Regions from separate parts of the Caulobacter sp. GW821-FHT10F06 genome, predicted to be linked through region 2. Evidence: riboswitches for the same ligand, from Rfam matches in the RefSeq annotation. Region 2 holds a riboswitch; the other holds the start of a gene.
The links. A riboswitch is a leader RNA that binds a small molecule or an ion and turns the genes downstream of it on or off. The one in region 2 is predicted to bind ZMP and ZTP.
Positions count from the first base shown of each region.

Region 1: another riboswitch for ZMP and ZTP. It lies ahead of purH (bifunctional phosphoribosylaminoimidazolecarboxamide formyltransferase/IMP cyclohydrolase); the one in region 2 lies ahead of AC1RUS_RS12385 (LysE family translocator).

Region 1 covers NZ_JBXASK010000006.1:11,341-21,483, reverse strand. The annotation lists gene rpe (ribulose-phosphate 3-epimerase) at 1-259, shown strand, start outside; gene AC1RUS_RS14115 (heparinase II/III family protein) at 274-1,995, shown strand; gene AC1RUS_RS14110 (hypothetical protein) at 1,998-2,285, shown strand; ZMP/ZTP riboswitch at 2,371-2,451, shown strand; gene purH (bifunctional phosphoribosylaminoimidazolecarboxamide formyltransferase/IMP cyclohydrolase) at 2,481-4,070, shown strand; gene AC1RUS_RS14100 (dienelactone hydrolase family protein) at 4,195-4,953, shown strand; gene AC1RUS_RS14095 (DUF418 domain-containing protein) at 4,950-6,143, opposite strand; gene AC1RUS_RS14090 (MFS transporter) at 6,204-7,553, opposite strand; gene AC1RUS_RS14085 (NAD-glutamate dehydrogenase) at 7,595-10,143, opposite strand, start outside.
Region 2 covers NZ_JBXASK010000005.1:90,237-100,379, reverse strand. The annotation lists gene pnp (polyribonucleotide nucleotidyltransferase) at 1-1,560, shown strand, start outside; gene AC1RUS_RS12395 (ABC-F family ATP-binding cassette domain-containing protein) at 1,685-3,313, opposite strand; gene AC1RUS_RS12390 (ribonuclease T2) at 3,413-4,129, opposite strand; gene AC1RUS_RS12385 (LysE family translocator) at 4,184-4,816, opposite strand; ZMP/ZTP riboswitch at 4,842-4,924, opposite strand; gene AC1RUS_RS12380 (TonB-dependent receptor) at 5,138-7,474, shown strand; gene AC1RUS_RS12375 (Fe2+-dependent dioxygenase) at 7,564-8,247, shown strand; gene AC1RUS_RS12370 (PAS domain S-box protein) at 8,339-10,143, shown strand, end outside.

The DNA of each region.
Region 1 (10,143 bases), on a different contig from region 2:
GCTGCTGGTGATGTCGGTCAATCCGGGCTTCGGCGGCCAGAGCTTCATTCCCGGCCAGCTGCGCAAGGTGGAGGCCCTTCGCAGGATGGTCGACAAGGCCGGGCTCGACATCATCATCGAGGTCGACGGCGGCGTCACCCCGGCCACCGCCCCGCAATGCGTCGCCGCCGGGGCCACCGCCCTGGTCGCCGGCTCGGCGGTGTTCAAGGGCGGACCCGACGCCTACGCCGCCAACATCCGCGCGCTCAAGGGCGGCTGACCGGCGCGATGGTGTTGGAACGCTTCGCCCGCGGCCTTCCGAGACTCCCCGCCCTCCCGCGCGGCGGGATCCTGACGCGAGCGATCGGCGCCAACATCCAGGCCCATGTCGAGCGCGAGTGGTTCGGCTCGCCGCCGCACCGCATGCTGATCTCGCTGCCACGGCCCAAGGGCCTGGCGGCCCATCCCCACGATCCCCGTCCCGTCGACGCCGAGCACGGCCGCAAGATCGTCGGCGGCGTGATGAACCTGTCGGGCGGGGCCTTGAGGATCGGCGAGGCCGGCGATCCGTTCGACACCCCCAGCCCGACCCGCCGCTTCGCCATCAACCTGCACCGCTTCGACTGGTTGCCCGACCTGATGGCCGCCGGCCCCGACGGCGCGCGCCGGGCCCTGCGGCTGATCGACGACTGGCGCCGGGTGTTCGGCCGCTGGAACGCGTTTTCCTGGAGCGGCGAGTGCCTGGAGCGACGGGTGTTCCACCTGGCCTGCGCCGCCCGCGCCCTGGCCGCCGAGGGCTCCGACGCCGAGGTCGCCGATCTTTCCATGGATCTGGCCCGTCAGGCCCGCCAGCTGCTGAAGGCCTCCGACCAGCCCGATCGCCTGCTGGAGCGCGCCGTAGCCGCCGCCATCGCCGGCTGCGTGCTGGCCGAAGGCCCCGGCGACAAGCTGATCGACAAGGCGATGAAGATCGTCGCGGCCCAGATCGACCTGATCGTGCTGGGCGACGGCGGCCACGCCAGCCGCTCGCCCGAGGCCGGACTGGAGCTGCTCTTCGACCTGCTGACCCTCGACGACGCCCTGGGCCAGCGCGGCCGCCCTTCGCCCGAGACGGTGTCGCGGGCCATCGACCGCCTGGCTTCGGCCGCGCGGTTCTTCACGTTGGCCGACGGCCAGCTGGCGGCCTTCCACGGCGGCGAGGCCGTCTCCAGCCGCCGCATCGCCGCGGCTCTCGCCCATGACGACGCCGGCCCGCGCCCGCCCGACAGCGCCCCGCATGTCGGCTTCCAGCGGATGCAGGGCGCCAGCATCCAGGTGATGGCCGACACCGGTCCGCCGCCCACCGGTCCCTTGAGCCGCGCCGCCTGCGCCCAGCCCGCCGCCGTCGAGATCGTCTGCGGCAAGGACCGGTTGATCACCAGTTGCGGCTGGAGCCCGGAGGCCACCGGCGCCAACGCTTTCCGCCTGTCGGACGCCGCCTCGACCATCTCGGTCGGCGACGGCTCGGCCGGCCGGCCCTTGTCGGGCTTCCGCGCCCACGCCCTGGGCCCCTGGCTGATCGACGGCGCGACCGACGTGCAGGTCAAGCGCCACGACGGCGACAACGGCGTCTGGCTCGACATCGTCCACGACGGCTGGCGGCGCCTGGGCCTGAACCACGCCCGCCGCCTGTTCCTCGACACGGGCAGCGACGAGCTGCGCGGCGAGGACAGCCTGATCCCCCTGACGCCGGGCGACGCCGCCGGCCCGCGCCGCTACCTGCCCTTCGCCGCCCGCTTCCACCTGCACCCCGACGCCCGCGCCTCGATCGCCCGCGACGGCAAGAGCGTGCTGATCCGAGGACCGTCCAACATCGGCTGGTGGCTGAGGAACGACGCCGTCGACGTCGAGATCGCCGCCTCGGCCCACTTCGATCACGGCCAGGCCCGCAAGGCCGGCCAGATCGTGCTCAAGAGCCAGGTCCGCCCCGAGGTCGGCGCCAAGATCCGCTGGAAGCTGACCCGGGCCGAGGGCTAGGCATGGGCTTCGCGCGCAGACCGCCGCTGGATCCCGGCCGCTCGCGGCACGTCCCGGAGTTCACGGACGACGAGGTGGCGGAGGTCTGCGCCGCCCTGGCGGCCGACGTCCCGGAGCTGCTGGCCATGCTCCAGCGCGAAGCCGACCAGCCGGGCAGCGTGCCGCTGGCGGACTATGACGACACCTATGACCGCCTGCTAACCTGGCTGTTCGAGCGGCAGTACGTCTACACGCACATCGAGATGGCCATGCTGTTCAAGGCCGTGAGGGCGCGGTTGGCGAAGGGCTGAGGCGGGCCCGCCCGTAAGAGGCTCCCCCTCTGACGCAGGATCTTCGACATCGCATTGACTCCCCGGCCCTCGCCCGTATTTTCCGCCCCGTTCGAGTGACTGGCGTTGAAGGTGGGCGACCACCGGGGAGCTCGCAACGCATAAGCCGCGCGCCTGGGCTCCCTTACCGTCTTCCACCAGACCCGGAGTCCCGCCGTGCCCGCCGCCCCCGACTATCCGTCCGCCCCCAATCTCGTTTCGCCCAAGCGCGCCCTGCTGTCGGTCTCCGACAAGACCGGCCTGGTCGAGGCGGCCAAGGTCCTGCACGAGGCGGGCGTCGAGCTGGTCTCGACCGGCGGCACCAAGGCGGCGATCGCCGCGGCCGGCCTGCCGGTCAAGGACGTGTCGGACCTGACCGGTTTCCCTGAGATGATGGACGGCCGGGTCAAGACCCTGCACCCCATCGTCCACGGCGGCCTGCTGGGCGTGCGCGACGCCCCCGAGCACGCTCAGGCCATGGCCGACCACGGCATCGGCGGCATCGATATCCTGTACGTGAACCTCTATCCGTTCGAGGCCACGGTGGCGAAGGGCGGAAGCTACGCCGAGTGCGTCGAGAACATCGACATCGGCGGCCCGGCGATGATCCGCTCGGCGGCCAAGAACCACGGCTATGTCGCTGTCTGCACCGATCCCTCGGATCTGGCCGAAGTGCTGGCAGCCCTGAAGGCCGGCGGGACCACCCTGGCTCTGCGTCAGACCCTGGCGGCCCGCGCCTATGCCCGCACGGCGGCCTATGACGCGGCGATCTCGGCCTGGTTCGCCCAGGCCCTGGGCCAGGACTTCCCGGCTCGCAAGGCCATCGCCGGCGAGCTGCGCCAGACCATGCGTTATGGCGAGAACCCGCACCAGAAGGCGGCCTTCTACGCCTTCCCCAACCCGCGCGTCGGGGTCGCCACGGCGACCCAGCTGCAGGGCAAGGAACTGAGCTACAACAACATCAACGACACCGACGCGGCCTTCGAGCTGATCGCCGAGTTCGATCCCGCCGACGGCCCGGCCGTGGCGATCATCAAGCACGCCAACCCCTGCGGCGTGGCCGTGGGCGGCAGCCAGCGCGAGGCCTATGAGCGGGCGCTGGCCTGCGACCCGACCTCGGCCTTCGGCGGCATCGTCGCCGTCAATTCGCGCCTGACCCGCGAGGCGGCGCTGCAGATGGTCGAGATCTTCACCGAGGTGGTGATCGCCCCGGAAGCCGACGACGACGCCATCGAGGTCTTCGCCGCCAAGAAGAACCTGCGCCTGCTGGTCACCGGCGGCCTGCCCGACGCGCTGTCGACCGGCGACACCTTCAAGAGCGTGGCCGGCGGCTTCCTGGTTCAGTCGCGCGACGACGCGCGGATCAAGGCCTCTGACCTGAAGATCGTCACGAAGCGTCAGCCGACCGACGAGGAGGTGCGCGACATGCTGTTCGCCTTCACCGTGGGCAAGCACGTCAAGTCCAACGCCATCGTCTATGCCCGCGCCGGCCAGACCCTGGGCGTGGGCGCCGGCCAGATGAACCGCAAGGACAGCGCCCGCATCGCGGCGCTGCGCGCGGCCGATTTCGGGCTCGACCTCCAGGGCTGCGCCTGCGCCTCGGAAGCCTTCTTCCCATTCGCCGACGGTCTCATCCAGGCCGCCGAAGCCGGCGCCACGGCGATCATCCAGCCGGGCGGCTCGATGCGCGATCCGGAGGTCATCGAGGCGGCCGACAAGCTTGGCCTCACAATGGCCTTCACCGGCGTGCGAGTGTTCCGTCACTAGGTCTTGGTGCGTGACCCTCGTCCTTCGACAAGCTCAGGATGAGGGTCTCTAATGCGCCGCCACAGCCATCGTCCTCATCCTGAGCCTGTCGAAGGACGAGGACGACGCAGGGAGTAGAACGGCCATGCACAGCGCCGCCTGGGGAGCCAGGGTCGTCCAGCACTCGAAGGTGTTCAAGCCTCCGGGTAACGGCCCCTTCCCGGTGGCGCTGATCCTGCATGGCTGCGGCGGCAAGACGCCGTTCCTGGAGACCTATGCGCAGACCGCCGTGGCGGCCGGCTACGCGGCCATTGTGGTCGACTCGCTGAAGCCGCGCGGCATGTCGACCCTGGACGGCAAGCTGTTCGTCTGCACCGGGACCACCTTGCAGGGCCTCAAGCGCTCGGCCGACGTCTTCGCCATGCTGGCCTGGCTCGAGGAGCAGGCCTGGGCCGACCATGAGCGCGTCTTCCTGGCCGGCTGGAGCCATGGCGGCTGGACGATCATGGACGGCTACGCGATCGGCGTGAACGCGGCCCGGGCCACGGGCCTGCCGGACGCCGATCCGTTGCGGCTGCGGGCCCAGGTCAAGGGCGCACTGCTGGTCTATCCCTATGCCAGCTACCCCTCGCTGACCAGCAGCCGGGGCTGGGGCCAGTACGGACCGCGCGTCTGGTCGGTGCTGGGCGGCAAGGACCAGGTGGTCGGCTGGAAGCATCCGAAGAAGGCGCTGGAGCGCCTGTCCCGCGACGGGCTCAGCGTCGACACCGTGTTCCTCGCCGACGCCACCCACGCCTTCGACGACGACCAGGCCAACGACCCGCGCGCCAAATACCGTCCCGACCTGTTCGGCCAGACACGGGACTATTTCACGCTGGCCCTGACTGAGGCGCTGAAGACCTAGGCGGCCGCCGTCCGTCGGATCGGCGTCGGGCCGCGATAGAGCCGGCGCCACACCCACTCCAGCGGACCCATGCTGAAGCGGTCCATCCACCAGCGCGACCACAGGATCTGGACGATCCAGGTCACGACGACCAGCAGGGCCAGGACCGGACGATCCAGCTTGCCGTGCAGGCCAAGGCCCCGGCCGCCGTAGAAGATCGTGGTCATGATCAGCGACTGGCTCAGATAGTTGGTGAAGGCCATCTGGCCGACCGGGGCCAGGACGGCCGGGATCGCCTTCCAGAACCCGGTCGAGCGCGAGGCGAAGACCATCAGGCTGACATAGCTCAGCGTGGTCAGCGGCGCGGTGGCGATCTGGAACCAGCCCGCGCCCTGGATCAGCGGCTTGGGCAGGCCCGTCAGGGCGGCGGTGATGAACAGCGCGCCGGTCACGGCCAGGGCCAGCAGCCCGATGACCGTGAGGGTCGCATAGGTCTTCTTGGAGGCCTCGCCGGTGAAGACGCCGGCCTTGAAGCAGCCCAGGCCCAGCATCATCAGGCCGCAGGTCATCACGAAGATGATCGGCTCGCCCATCAGGAATTGCGCCCGGTCCTTGGCGTTCTGGACCAGCGACTGGACGAAGGTCCCGGCGTACTGGGCCGCGGCGGCGCTGTTCTCGGCGGCGTCCTTGGCGGTTTCGAGCGCCTCCTTGGCCGGATCAGGGGGGCCGAAATTCATCATCACCAGCCCGATCACGAAGGCTAGCGACAGGCCCGCCCAGATCCCCGCGCCGGTGCGGATCAGCCGCCTGGGCGTCCAGGACCGGGCCAGCATCACCGCGAAGCCGGCCAAGGCGTAACTCAGCAGCACGTCGCCGTACCAGAGAGCGAAGCCGTGCAGCAGGCCAAACACCACCATCCACATCAGCCGCTTGCGCAGGATCGCGCCGCGCTCGGTTTCGGACCGCTCGCCGCCGACCAGGAAGATCGAGATCCCGAACAGCATCGAGAACAGGGTGACGAACTTGCGCTGGAACAGCCATTGGGTGATCACCCAGACTGAGACCGTGTCGGCCCCCGTCCCGTGCGGCCAGTTCTTCACCGACTCGGCCACGCCCGGGGCGACGGCGAAGTCGGGAATGTTGCAGAGCAGGATGCCCAGCACCCCGAGCCCCCGCAGGGAATCGAGCAGGACGATGCGGTCTTTGGTCATGGGCCCCCACGGCGTTTCAACGCCAGCCTAATCCGGTCACCCGGACTTCCACAACCGGTCTCAGGCGACGGGCGTCGCTTCGGTGTCAGGCGCCTGTTCCGGCACCCGCAGCAGCACCACGGCGCCGCCGATCATGAACAGGGCCGAGACCGCCACCGCGATGCGCTGGTCGCCGACGGCGCGGGTGCCGACCGCGATCACCAGCGGGGCCATGAAGGCCGTGGCCTTGCCCGACAGCGCGTAGAGCCCGAACCACCGCCCGGTCTCGCCGGCCGGCGCCAGCTGCGCCATCCAGGCCCGCAAGCTGGCCTGGGCCGGTCCGAAGGTCAGACCCACGAACAGGCTGAAGGCCAGGAACATCCGCTCCGGCGTGCTGGAGAACAGCGCCCCACCCGGCATGGCCGGCGCGACGGGAATGGCGAAGAACAGCGTGTCCTTGCCCACGCAGCCGACCCCGGCCGCGCCGAACAGCACCACCGCCACGGCGATCAGCACGGTGGCCTTGGAGCCCAGCTTCTGGTCGACCCGACCGCCGATGAAAGTGCCGATCCCGGCCATCACCGACAGGGCGATGGCGTAGAGACCCAGCTGCGTCGTCGTCCAGCCGAACAGGCCGGCGGCCAGCACGCCGCCGAAGGCGATGAAGCTGGAGATGCCGTCGCCCAGCAGCATGCGGCCGACCAGGAACTTCAACATGTGCGGCTTGGCCGGCAGGCTGCGGATTGTCTCCCACAGCTCGGCGAGCGGCCTGGCCCCGCTGGCCGGCGGCGGCTGGGGCGCGCTGATCATCAGCGGCCAGCTGAACATCAGGAACCACACGGCGACCATCGGGCCGACGATGCGGTCGGGCTCATGCAGGGCCTTGCTCAGGCCCAGCAACGGCGTCTCCGGCAGGGAAAAGCCCAGCAGCACGATGAACAGCGAGATCAGCGCCCCGACATAGGCCAGGGCCCAGGCGGTGCCCGACAGCCGCCCGACCTGACCCGGCTTGGCGACGATCGGCAGCAGGGCGTTCATCACCGATCCGCCCAGCTCGGCCGTGACCCCGGCCACGACCAGGCAGACCAGGATCGGCAGGATGCGAGACGCGTCGCCCGGTGTCGCCAGCCACAGGGCGCTGCTGGCGATCACGAACGGAACCGCCAGGCCGATCAACCAGGCGCGCGGATTGCGCCGCGCATCGACGGCCGCCCCGACCAGCGGGCTGAAGATCGCGATGGCCAGGCCCGAGACGGCGCCGGCATAGCCCAGCAGGCTCTGGCCGCGCGCCGCGTCGCCGACGAAGCCGGCCGCGAAATAGGGCGTGAAGATGAAGGTCGCGATCAGCGCCCAATAGGGCTGCTGGGCCCACTCGTAAGCCGCCCAGGCGACGCGCTTGCGATCACCGTCGTCCATCTGCTTCCCCGCCATTGTCTCCCTCTCCTAGGGGAGAGGGAGACGGGGAGCCAGCCCTATCCCGCCGTCGCCAGCTCGCGCAGGGCGGCGTTGGCGATGGTCAGCTTGGCGAAGGTCCAGCCGCCGCCGGCGTTCTCGATGTCCTCGACCGTGCGCTTGACCGAGCGGACCCGGTCCATGCGCAGGGCGGCCCACGAGGTGACCGCCGCCTTGGCCGAGACCTCGTCTTCGCCGGCCTGGGCGCTGGCCGAGAACTTCAGCACCGCCTGGGTGATCGCGGTCTGCTCGCTCAGCAGGTCCTCGATCAGGCGCCGCACCGCTAGACGCTCGAAGGCGTCGCCGCCGACGAACGAACCGGACGCGCCGCGCAGGCGGTCGAAGCCGAAGGCCGCGCCGACTTGGTGATAGAGGCGAGCGACGTTCTTCACCGTCCAGCTGGAGGCGTTGGCCAGGTCGACCAGATCGGCCGCCGTGGTCAGCGGCTGCAAGGCCGCGACGGCCTGGGCCAGGGTTTCCGGCGCGCCGTCGGCGACATAGGCCTTCACCCGCTTGGCGACGACCTTCTGCTCGTAGCCCGACAGGACGGCCGGCGTCAGGGCGCGCAGCTCGGCGACCGACGGGCCGTAGCTGTCGACCAGGGTCTTGACCGCGGCCTTGTCGCGGAACGCCCGGCGGGCCAGCCAGAAGGTCTGGCTGCGCAGGGCGTAGGCCAGGGCCTTGTAGAGCGCGGTCTGGCCAGCGGCCGAGGCCTTGCCGTCCAACGCCGAGACCTGGTCCCACAGCGCGTCGACGCCGAGGATCTCGCGGGCGGCGGCGAAGCCGGTGACCAGGGCGTCGGTGTCGCAACCGGCGGCGGCCTTCAGACGTCCCGGAAAGGTCGGGCCACACATGTTGACCATCTGGTTGCCGACCACCGTGGCGATGATCTCGCGCTTCAGGCGGTGCTTCTGCATCTGGTCGGCATAGCGATCCATGGCCGGCGGGAAGTAGCCGCGCAGGGTGGCTTCGAACCAGGGATCATCCGGCGCGTCGGAGGCGACGATCTCGTCGAACAGATCCAGCTTGCCATAGGCCAGCAGCACCGCCAGCTCGGGCCGGGTCAGGCCCTTGCCGGACTGGCCGCGTTCCAGCAGCACGGTGTTGCCGGGCAGGCCCTCGACCTTGCGGTCCAGGCGACCCCGGCCCTCCAGGTCGGCCATGAAGCGGGCGTGCGATTCGACCTCCGAGACCGCGTCGCTTTCCATCAGCGTCAGGGCCAGGGTCTGGTCGTAATTGTCGGCCAGCACGTGGCTGGCGACATCGTTTGTCATGGTCGGCAGCAGGGTGTTTCGGCCTTCGCGCGACAGCTGTTGCGAGCGCTCCAGCAGACCGGTGAGGATCTTGATATTGACCTCGTGGTCGGAGCTGTCGACCCCGGCCGAGTTGTCGATGGCGTCGGTGTTGATGTGCCCGCCAGCCCCTCCAGCGCCAGATTGGGCGAACTCGACGCGGCCAGCCTGGGTCAGGCCAAGATTGGCGCCCTCGCCCACCACCTTGACCCGCAGGTCCGAGCCGTTGACGCGGATGGCGTCATTGGCCTTGTCGCCGGCGTCGGCGTTGCTCTCGCCCTTGGCCTTCACATAGGTGCCGATGCCGCCGAGATAGAGCAGCTCGGCCTTCGACTTCAGGATCGCGGTCATCAGTTCGGCGGGCGAGACGGACTCGGCCTTGATCTCGAACAGGGCCCGAACCTCGGCAGACAGCGGGATGGTCTTCAGGCTGCGGGCGAAGACGCCGCCGCCCTTGGAGATCTTGGCCTTGTCGTAGTCGTCCCACGACGAGCGCGGCAGCTTGAACATCCGGTCGCGCTCGGCCCAGGAGGCGGCGACGTCCGGATCCGGGTCCAGGAAGATGTGGCGGTGATCGAAGGCGGCCAAGAGCTTGGTCTGCTTGGACAGCAGCATGCCGTTGCCGAACACGTCGCCGCTCATGTCGCCGACGCCGACCACGGTGAAGGGTTCGGTCTGGATGTCCTTGCCCAGCTCGCGGAAGTGGCGCTTGACCGCTTCCCAGGCGCCGCGGGCGGTGATGCCCATGACCTTGTGATCGTAGCCGACCGAACCGCCCGACGCGAAGGCGTCGCCCAGCCAGAAGCCGTAGTCCTCGGCCACGCCGTTGGCGATGTCGGAGAAGGTCGCCGTGCCCTTGTCGGCGGCGACGACCAGATAGGGATCCTCGCCGTCATGGACGAGCACCGACGGCGGCGGGACCACCTTGTTGTCGGGATCGATATTGTCGGTCAGGTCCAGCAGGCCCGACAGGAAGGTCTTGTAGGCGCGGATCGCCTCGGCCTGGATGGCGTCGCGATCGCCGCCGCGCGGCAGCTGCTTGGGATAGAAGCCGCCCTTCGACCCGACCGGCACGATGACGGCGTTCTTGACCTGCTGGGCTTTCACCAGACCCAGCACCTCTGTGCGGAAGTCGTCGCGGCGATCCGACCAGCGCAGGCCGCCGCGGGCGACCGGGCCGAAGCGCAGGTGGACGCCCTCGACGTGCGGGGCCGAGATGAAGATCTCGCGATAGGGCTTGGGCGCCGGCAGGTCTTCCAGCTCGCGGGAGGCGATCT
Region 2 (10,143 bases):
CAAGAGCTGTCGGAAGAGATCGTCCTGGGCGGCGTCTCCTTCGCGCACAAGGAAATGCAGACGGTGATCGACGCGATCATCGAGCTGGCCGAACACGCCGCCAAGGAGCCCTTCGACTTCCAACCGGAAGACACCGACGCCCTGAAGGCCGAAGTGAAGAAGGCCGTCGGCAAGGATCTGGCCGACGCCTACAAGATCCAAGCCAAGGGCGAACGCGTCGCCGCGCTGGGCGCCGCCAAGACCAAGGCCATCGAGACCTTCGCCAAGAGCGACACCAACCCGGCCGGCATCGACCCGCTGAAGCTGGTCTCGGTGTTCAAGGAACTGGAAGCCGACATCGTTCGTCGCTCCATCCTCGACACCGGCATCCGCATCGACGGCCGCACGGTCGACAAGGTGCGTCCGATCCTGGGCGAAGTCGGCATCCTGCCGCGCACCCACGGCTCGGCCCTGTTCACCCGCGGCGAGACCCAGGCGATCGTGGTCGCCACCCTGGGCACCGGCGACGACGAGCAGTTCATCGACGCCCTGGAAGGCACCTACAAGGAATCCTTCCTGCTGCACTACAACTTCCCTCCCTACAGCGTCGGTGAAACCGGCCGTATGGGCAGCCCGGGCCGCCGCGAAATCGGCCATGGCAAGCTGGCCTGGCGCGCTCTGCGTCCGATGCTGCCGGCCAAGGAAGACTTCCCCTACACCATCCGCCTGGTCTCCGAGATCACCGAGTCGAACGGCTCGTCCTCGATGGCCACGGTCTGCGGCTCCTCGCTGGCCATGATGGACGCGGGCGTTCCGCTGATCCGTCCGGTCTCGGGCATCGCCATGGGCCTGATCCTCGAAAAGGACGGCTTCGCCGTTCTGTCCGACATCCTCGGCGACGAAGATCACCTCGGCGACATGGACTTCAAGGTGGCCGGCACCAGCGAGGGCCTGACCTCGCTGCAGATGGACATCAAGATCGCCGGCATCACCGAAGAGATCATGAAGCAAGCGCTGGCCCAGGCTAAGGGCGGCCGTGAGCACATCCTCGGCGAGATGAACAAGGCGATGGACGCGCCGCGGGAAGAAGTCGGCGACTTCGCCCCGAAGATCGAGACCATCACCATCCCGACCGACAAGATCCGCGAAGTGATCGGCACCGGCGGCAAGGTGATCCGCGAGATCGTCGCCACCACCGGCGCCAAGGTCGACATCAACGACGAAGGCACGGTCAAGGTCTCGGCCTCGGACGGCGCCAAGATCAAGGCCGCCATCGACTGGATCAAGTCGATCACGCAGGAAGCTGAAGTCGGCGCGATCTATGACGGCAAGGTCGTCAAGGTCGTCGATTTCGGCGCCTTCGTGAACTTCTTCGGCGCCAAGGACGGTCTCGTCCACGTCAGCCAGATCAGCAACGAACGCGTCGCCAAGCCGTCGGACGTGCTGAAGGAAGGTCAGATCGTGAAGGTGAAGCTCCTGGGCTTCGACGATCGCGGCAAGACCAAGCTGTCGATGAAGGTCGTCGATCAAGAGACCGGCGAAGACCTGTCCAAGAAGGAAGCCCCGGCCGAAGAGGCGTAAGCCTCTTCACCGGTCTTTCCGGAAGGAACTCAGGCGGGCGGCTCCGAAAGGGGCCGCCCGTTTTGCGTTTTGGGTCGATGGGTAGGGTCGTCCGTGACGAACCGGACTCGGGAAGCCGGCGCGGCTAGCCGCCCGGGTGCAGGCCCGGCGCTTCCTGGCCCGTGCGGGCGACATATTCGGTATAGCCGCCGCCGTACTGATGGACGCCCTCGGGCGTCAGCTCCAGGACGCGATTGCTCAGCGCCCCCAGGAAGTGGCGGTCGTGCGAGACGAAGAGCATGGTGCCCTCGAAGTCCGCAAGGGCCGCGACCAACATCTCCTTGGTCGTCATGTCCAGGTGGTTAGTCGGCTCGTCCAGCACCAGCAGGTTCGGCGGGTCGAACAGCATCTTGGCCATGACCAGGCGCGCCTTCTCGCCGCCGGACAGCACGCGGCAGGGCTTTTCGACATCGTCGCCCGAGAAGCCGAAGCAGCCCGCCAGGGTGCGCAACGCGCCCTGGCCCGCTTGCGGGAACGAGCGCTCCAAGGACTCGAAGATCGTCTCTTCGCCATCCAGCAGGTCCATGGAGTGCTGGGCGAAATAGCCCATCCGGACGCTGGCGCCGATATTGACCGTGCCCTGGTCGGGCGTGGTGTCGCCAGCCACCAGCTTCAGCAGCGTCGACTTGCCGGCGCCGTTGGCGCCCAGGACGCACCAGCGCTCCTTGCGGCGCACCAGGAAGTCCAGGCCCTCGTAGATCGGGTTGGCGCCATAGCCCTTGTGGACGTTGCGCAGGTTGATCACGTCGTCGCCCGACCGCGGCGGGCTCTGGAACTCGAACTGGACTGACTGGCGGCGGCGCGGAGCCTCGACCCGCTCGATCTTGTCGAGCTTCTTGACCCGGCTCTGCACCTGGGCGGCGTGCGAGGCGCGCGCCTTGAACTTCTCGATAAACTTGATTTCCTTGGCCAGCATGGCCTGCTGGCGCTCGTACTGGGCCTGGCGCTGCGCCTCGCCCAGCGCGCGCTGCTGTTCGTAGAAGTCCAGATCGCCCGAATAGGTGATCAGCTGGCCGCCGTCGATCTCGACCACCTTGCCGATGATGCGGTTCATGAAGGCGCGGTCGTGCGACGTCATCAGCAGGGCGCCGTCGTAGTTCTTGAGGAACGCCTCCAGCCAGATCAGGCTTTCCAGGTCCAGGTGGTTGGAGGGCTCGTCCAGCAGCATGCCGTCGGGGCGCATCAGCAGGATGCGAGCCAGCGCCACGCGCATCTTCCAGCCGCCCGACAGCAGGCCGACGTCGCCGTCCATGCGCTCCTGGCTGAAGCTCAGGCCGGCCAGCACCTCGCGCGCCCGCGCCTCCAGCGCATAGCCGTCCAGTTCCTGGAAGCGCTCCAGCACCTCGCCATAGCGTTCGAGGACGGCGTCCATCTCGTCGGCCTTGTCCGGATCGACCATGGCCGCCTCGAGCGTGGCCATTTCGGCGGCCAGCGCGCTGACGGGACCGACGCCGTCCATTACCGCGGCGACCGCGCTCTGACCCGACATCTCGCCGACGTCCTGGCTGAAATAGCCGATTGTCATGCCGGGATCGATCGCGACCAGCCCGTCGTCGGGCTGCTCCTGACCGGTGATCATGCGGAACAGAGTCGTCTTGCCGGCGCCGTTCGGGCCGACCAGCCCCACCTTTTCGCCCTTTTGGACGCCCATCGAGGCTTCGATGAACAGGAGCTGGTGGCCGTTTTGCTTGGAGATATTGTCGAGGCGGATCATGGGCGGTCTGCTAACGCGGGCGGACGCAGAACGCCAGCCCTAGAGCCGCTCCCGATCCCGGGCGCGATGATGGGTCACTCGTCCCGGGACCGGACGCGCCTACCGTCTTGGCGTCACCCGGATGGTCACGTCGTCGGGCGCGCCGTTGCCGCCCCGGCAGGCGGCCGGCTTGAACTTCAGGTCCATGCACACCCAGACCTCGGTCAGGCGGTTGTCCTTGTTGACCCGTACGTTGAGCCCCTCGCGGGTCATGCCGCGATTGCCCTTCAGGAAGGCCTCGCGCACCTGCCCGGCGGTCAGGGTCCCGTTCGGGCCGGGCGTCAGGTCGGGCACGTTGAGCTTGGAGCGCACCGCGCGGGCCTTCTTGAAATAGGCCTCGGGCGTGGGCCATTTGCATGTGCCATGGGCTTGCCACTCATGCTGCAGCAGCCAGGGCGAGGGCGTCATGCAGAGATTGGCCTTCACCGTCTTGAGGCTCATCGGCGGGCTGGGCTTGCAGTAGCGCGGATGCACCTTGTCGGGGCCGTTGGGCCACAGGCCGTGAACGGTGAAGCCGAAGTTGTTGGCCTCGCACTGGATGGCCTTGTCCGACTCCGGGATGTTGGCCCGGCAGGCCTCCGGCGACCAGAACAGGGCCAGCAGATAGGCGGCGGTCGGCACGTCGGTGTGGATCTGGTCGGCCGGCGGGATCTCGGCCGGAGCCGGAACCACGGTCGGCGGGATCGCGCAGGATTTCAGGCTGGAAGCCTGGGCCATGCCCGACAGGGCGAGGGCGGCGACGGCGCCGATCAGGACGCGGGCGAACTTCGAGGTCATGCGGACTCCAACTCCAGGCGTCCGCACTCTCTAGCAAACCGATGACAGGCTCAATCAGCGCCGGGCTTCGGTGGCCATCCGGATCGCCAGCCCGCCCAGCACGGTGGCCATCAGCCACCGCTGGATCAGCGCGAAGCTGGGACGCGTGGCCAGGAAGGTGGCGATCGTCCCGGCGGCCATGCAGATCACGCCGTTGACGCTGAGGCTGATGGCGATCTGGCTGAGCCCCAAGGCCAGGGACTGGGTGAGCACCCCGCCGTGCTCGGGCTTGATGAATTGCGGCAACAGCGAGAGGTAGAGCATCGCCGCCTTGGGGTTCAGCAGGTTGGTCAGGAAGCCCATGCTGATCAGCTTGGCGGGGCTGTCCTTGGGCAGTTCGCGCACCTGGAACGGCGAGGCGCCGCCCGGCCTGATCGCCTGCCAGGCCAGCCAGCCCAGATAGAGCGCGCCGCCGAACCGCAGCACGTCATAGGCGATGGGCGCGGCCATCAAGAGAGCGGTGATGCCCAGCGCCGCGCACAACAGATAGACGACGAAGCCCGCGGCCGTGCCGATCAGCGACACGATCCCGGCCAGCGGTCCCTGGCAGATCGAGCGGCTGACCAAGTAGAGCATGTTGGGCCCCGGGGTCAGGGCCATGCCCAGGCAGATGAGGCTGAAGGCGATCCAGGTCTTGGCTTCCGGCATGGGCGCGGCTCCGCTGCGAAAGAGGTGAGGGCGCCCAGGCGTACGGCTGTCGATGCGGTCCGCGCTTCCCGAGGGTGCTCCCTCCGATCGCCAGTCGCGCGGACCGGTCGAGCCTACACACCGACCCCATCCGCGTCACCGGTCGGCGTTGCGCGAGCGGCAAAAGCGGCGGGCCGATCACCCAAGCGTCACCTTTCCGCCACAGAGTGCGCAATTAAGAACGATTATCATTGCGACTGCCTTGCATGATCGCTAAGAACGCGTCGCAAATTCAGGAAGGGTCGCGAGTGATCGCAGACTCTGCTGGGGATAGGATTTTCCATGCATAACTCGAACACCCGCGGCCTCAATGGCGGCGTCGTCAGCCGTCCTCGTCGCGCGCTCGGCGTCGCGGCCGTCGCCGGTCTCGCCGGCCTGACCTTCGGCGCGGGCGCCGCCCATGCCGCCGACGTGGACGCCGCAATGGCGACCGCCGCGGCCGCCGCGGTTCCGGCCGACAGCACCGAGGTCTCGGGCGTCGACGTCAAGAGCCAGCGCAAGCTTCGCCCGCAGTCGGAGAAGTTCACCAAGCCGCTGCTCGACACGCCCAAGTCGGTCAACATCATCACCTCGGACGCGCTGGACCAGCAGGCGATCAGCAGCCTGGCCGACGCCTTCCGCACCGTGCCGGGCATCACGCTGGAATCGGGCGAGGGCGGTTCGCCCGCCGGCGACCGTCCGCGCATCCGCGGCATGGACTCGACCTCGGACATCTTCGTCGACGGCGTCCGCGACGCCGGCGGCCAGTCGCGCGAAGTCTTCGCCCTGGAGCAGATCGAGATCGTCAAGGGTCCGGGCTCGGCCTTCAGCGGCCGCGGCTCGACCGGCGGCGCCGTCAACCTGGTGACCAAGGTGGCCCGTCCCGGCGACTTCAAGGCCGCCTCGCTGACCCTGGGCGACGACGCCACCCGCCGCGTGACGCTGGACGTCAACGAAGCCATCACCGACAGCGTCGCCGTTCGCCTGAACGGCCTCTATCACGAGAACGAGGTCAACGGCCGCAAGGGCGTCAGCGGCGACCGCTGGGGCGTCGCGGCCTCGGTCGGGTTCGGCCTGAACGGCCCCAGCCGACTGACCCTCGACTACTACCACCTCGACACCAGCGAAGTGCCGGACTACGGCGTGCCCTACGAGCGCACGACCATCAACGGCGTGGTCTACGGCACGTTGCTGAAGGGTCACGACGACGACTTCTACGGCCTCCGCAGCCGCGACTTCCGCGACACCAGCGCCGACATCTCTACCCTGCGCTTCCAGCAGGATCTGGGCGGGACCTGGAAGTTCTCGACGGCGGTCCGCTACGGCCGCACCACCAACGCCTATGTGGTCACCAACCCCGACGACAGCCGCGGCAACGTCGCCAACGGCTATCTCTTCCGCTCGTCGAAGAACCGCAACACCCTGACCACCACGACGGCCAACGCCAACACCATCACCGGCGAGTTCGCGACCGGCGGCCTCAAGCACAGCGTGGCCTTCGGCACCGAGTGGGCCGAGGAACAGACCCACAGCCAGGGCTATGTCGTGGCGGGTCCGGGCCTGACCGCCGGCCTGGCGCCGGCTCTGGTCAGCGCCGCCTACAGCAGCACCAACCTCGCCTGCAGCAGCGCCTCGCGTCTGGGCGCCGTCTACGGCTATAACTGCACCACCCTGAGCAACCCGAACTACAACGATCCGTGGATCGGCACGATCACGCGCTCGCCGACCTTCACCGAGACGCGGGTGACGACCAAGGCGCTGTTCGCCTTCGACACCATCGAGTTCAACGAGCACTGGCTGCTGAACCTCGGCGTGCGTCACGACGACTACACCAACCGCTTCACCGGCGGGACCTACACCGCCACGGGCGTGACCCCGACGGCTCCGCTGACCAACAAGTCCAGCTTCTGGAACTACCAGCTGGGCCTCGTCTACAAGCCGGTCGAAGAGGCCAGCCTCTACGCCTCGTATGGCAGCTCGTCGAACCCGTCGGGCGAAGGCTCCGGCGACGTGTCGTCGGTGGCCGCGACCACCGTCAATCTCGATCCCGAGCAGAACGACAGCTACGAGATCGGCGCCAAGTGGAACACGTTCGGCGGCAAGCTGAACCTGACGGCGGCCGTCTTCCGCACCGACAAGACCAACGCTCGGGTCACCGATGCGCTGGGCGTCATCAGCCTGATCGGCAATTCGCGGGTCCAGGGTGTTGAACTGGGCGCCGGCGGCCAGATCACCCAGGCCTGGAGCGTGACGGCGGGCTACAGCTACACCGACAGCGAAGTGATCGACGGCGGCTTCTCGTCGGGCGCTCCGTCGCCGAACAACGGCAAGGTGTTCCCCAACACGCCCAAGCACGCCTTCAGCGGCTGGAGCGCCTACCGCATCACCCCGGCGATCACCGTCGGCGGCGGCGCATCCTACATGTCCATGCGCTACGGCAACGCCACCAACACCTATTCGGTGCCCAGCTACTGGCGCTACGACGCCATGGCGTCTTGGAAGTTCAACAACAGCGTCGACCTGCAGCTGAACCTGCAGAACCTGACCGACGAGCGCTATGCGGTGAAGCCCTTCACCACCCACATGGTGCAGATCGCGGCCGGCCGTACGGCGCTGCTGAAGCTGAACGTCAAGTACTGAGACTCCCCTCTCAGACTTGACGCGCGCCCCGTCTGGCCAGCCCATTGCCGGACGGGGCGTCTTCATGTCCGGGGCCTAGGTTTTTCGAAATGATGCTGCAGATTCCCAAGGTGCTGACCAAGGCCCAGGTCGCCGAATGCCGGGCGATCATGGACGCCGCGCCATGGGTCGACGGCAACATGACCTCGGGTTTCCAGGCCGCGATGGCCAAGAACAACCAGCAACTGCCGCAGGAGGGCGAGGCGGCCCGCACCGTCGGGGCGATCATCGTCAAGGCGCTGGAGGCCCATCCGCTGTTCGTTTCGGCGGCTCTGCCCAAGACCATCCTGTCGCCGATGTTCAACCGCTACGGCGAGGGCATGGGGTTTGCCGACCACATCGACAATTCGGTGCGTCGCGATCCGGTCACTGGCCAGCGGCTGCGCACCGATCTTTCGGCCACGCTCTTCCTGGCCGAGCCCGAGGACTATGACGGCGGCGAGCTGGTGGTCGACGACCTCTATGGCAGCCATGCGGTGAAACTGGGCGCAGGCGACCTGATCCTCTATCCGGCCTCGAGCCTGCACCACGTCACCGAGGTGACGCGGGGAACGCGGACGGCCAGCTTCTTCTGGATCCAAAGCCTGGTGCGCGACGACGCCAAGCGGGCCCTGCTGCTGGACATGGACGTGGCCATCCAGCGCCTGTCCCAGGCCGTGGGGCCAACCGACGCCTCGATCCTGACCCTGACCGGGACCTATCACAACCTGCTGCGCCAATGGGCGGAGCTCTGAAATATCACGTTCAGCGAACATCGGGCCGTTTCGCCAACCATAAGTTTACCCTTGGGCCGCACGATCCGGACGACCACGTTCCGGAGCCTCGATGCCGCGCCCCTCGTCTTCCGACGCGACCCCGCTCGCGCCCTCGCCGTTCGGCGAGGCGGAAGCCGCACGCTGGTTCTTCGAGAACGCCAACGACCTCTTCGCCGTGATCTCGCCGCAGGGGCGGCTGAAGGCGGTCAATCCGGCCTGGACCCCCCTGACCGGCTGGACCGCCGAGCAGCTGGTCGGCCAGGCCTGCGTCTCCTTCGTCCACCCCGAGAGCCACGCCGAGCTGATCGAGGCCGGCCGCCAGGTGCGGGAGACTGGCGCGGCCGTCAGCCGCCTGCGGATCCTGTGTCGCGACGGCCAGGCGGTCTGGCTGGAAGGCCATATGCGTCTGGGCCCGAACGGCGAGACCGTCGGCACCCTGCGTGACGTCTCGCTGGAGGTGGCGGCCACTCGCACCCGGGTGATGCTGGCCGAGGCCGCCGGCATCGGCCTGTGGAGCTATGATCCGCGCGACGAGACGATCGACTGGTCGCCCGACGCCCTGTCCTCCACCGACCTGAGCCCCACCGACCTGGCCACCGCTGACCTTTTCCTGGCCCGCCTGCCGATCGAGCAGCGCGATCCGGTGTTCAAGATCTTCTACGAGGCCGTGCGCTCGGGCGAGCCGGGCGCGGTCGAGTTCCGCCTCCGAGGCCGCGACGACCAGTGGTTCACCCTGCGCTCGACCTATCGGGCCGAACCGCTGGACAGCGGCCTGTTCGTGCTCAAGGGCATCTCGCAGAACGTCACCGACGTGGCCCGCAGCCGCGACGCGGCCCTCTGGGGCGAGCGCCGGGCCCGGCAGCTGGTCGAGGAGGCGCCGTTCGCGGTGGCCGTCTACGACCTGGACCTGAAGCTGCGCGTGGTCAGCCCCAGGTTCCTGGAAGTCTTCAAGTCGAGCGAGGCCGCCGTCATCGGCCGGTCGCTGCACGACCTGACCCATGGCCAGCGCAAGCGCTTCGTCTCGGCCGTTGAACGGGCCCTGTCGGGCGAGATCGTCACCCGCCGCGAAGACCGGCTGCGCGACGCCGAGGGGGTCGAACACTGCCTGCGCTGGGAGGCGCGGCCCTGGCGCAACGCCATGGGCGCCATCGTCGGCGTGATCACTTACATGGACGACATCACCGCCCTGGCCGACGCCCGCCGCGAGGCCCGGGTCAACGCCAAGCGGCTACGGATCGCGCTGGGCGCGGCCCAGGCCGGCGTCTATGAGATCGACCACGAGCATCGCGCCTTCTGGGGCTCGCCGGAATTCCATCGCATGATGGGGCGCCGGATCACCTACGAGGATGTCAGCGAGGCCGTCTGGCCGATGGTCCATCCCGAGGACCGCGACCACATCTACGCCACGGCGGCCGAGTGGAGGCGGGCTGGCGACGGACCGGCGCGCTCGATCGACGCCCGGATCATCACCGCCTCGGGCGAGGTGCGCTGGATGCGGGTGTTCCACGAGGTGCGCCGCGCCGCCGATGGCATGGCTCGCAAGGCCTACGGCCTGATCCTCGACATCGACCAGCAGAAGCGCTCGGAACTGGCCCTGGTGGCCGCCGAGCGCGCGGCCCAGGCGGCCAACGAGGCCAAGGCCCAGTTCCTGGCCAATATGAGCCACGAGATCCGCACCCCGATGAACGGCGTGCTGGGCGTCATGCATCTGCTCAAGCGCCAGGCCCTGCCGGGCGACGCCGGGGCGCTGCTGGGCGAAGCCCTGGCCTGCGGCCAGATGCTGTCGACCCTGCTGGACGACGTCATCGACATCTCGCGTATCGAGGCCGGCCGGCTGGAGATGAACCGCGAGCCGGTCGATCCGCGTCAGCTGCT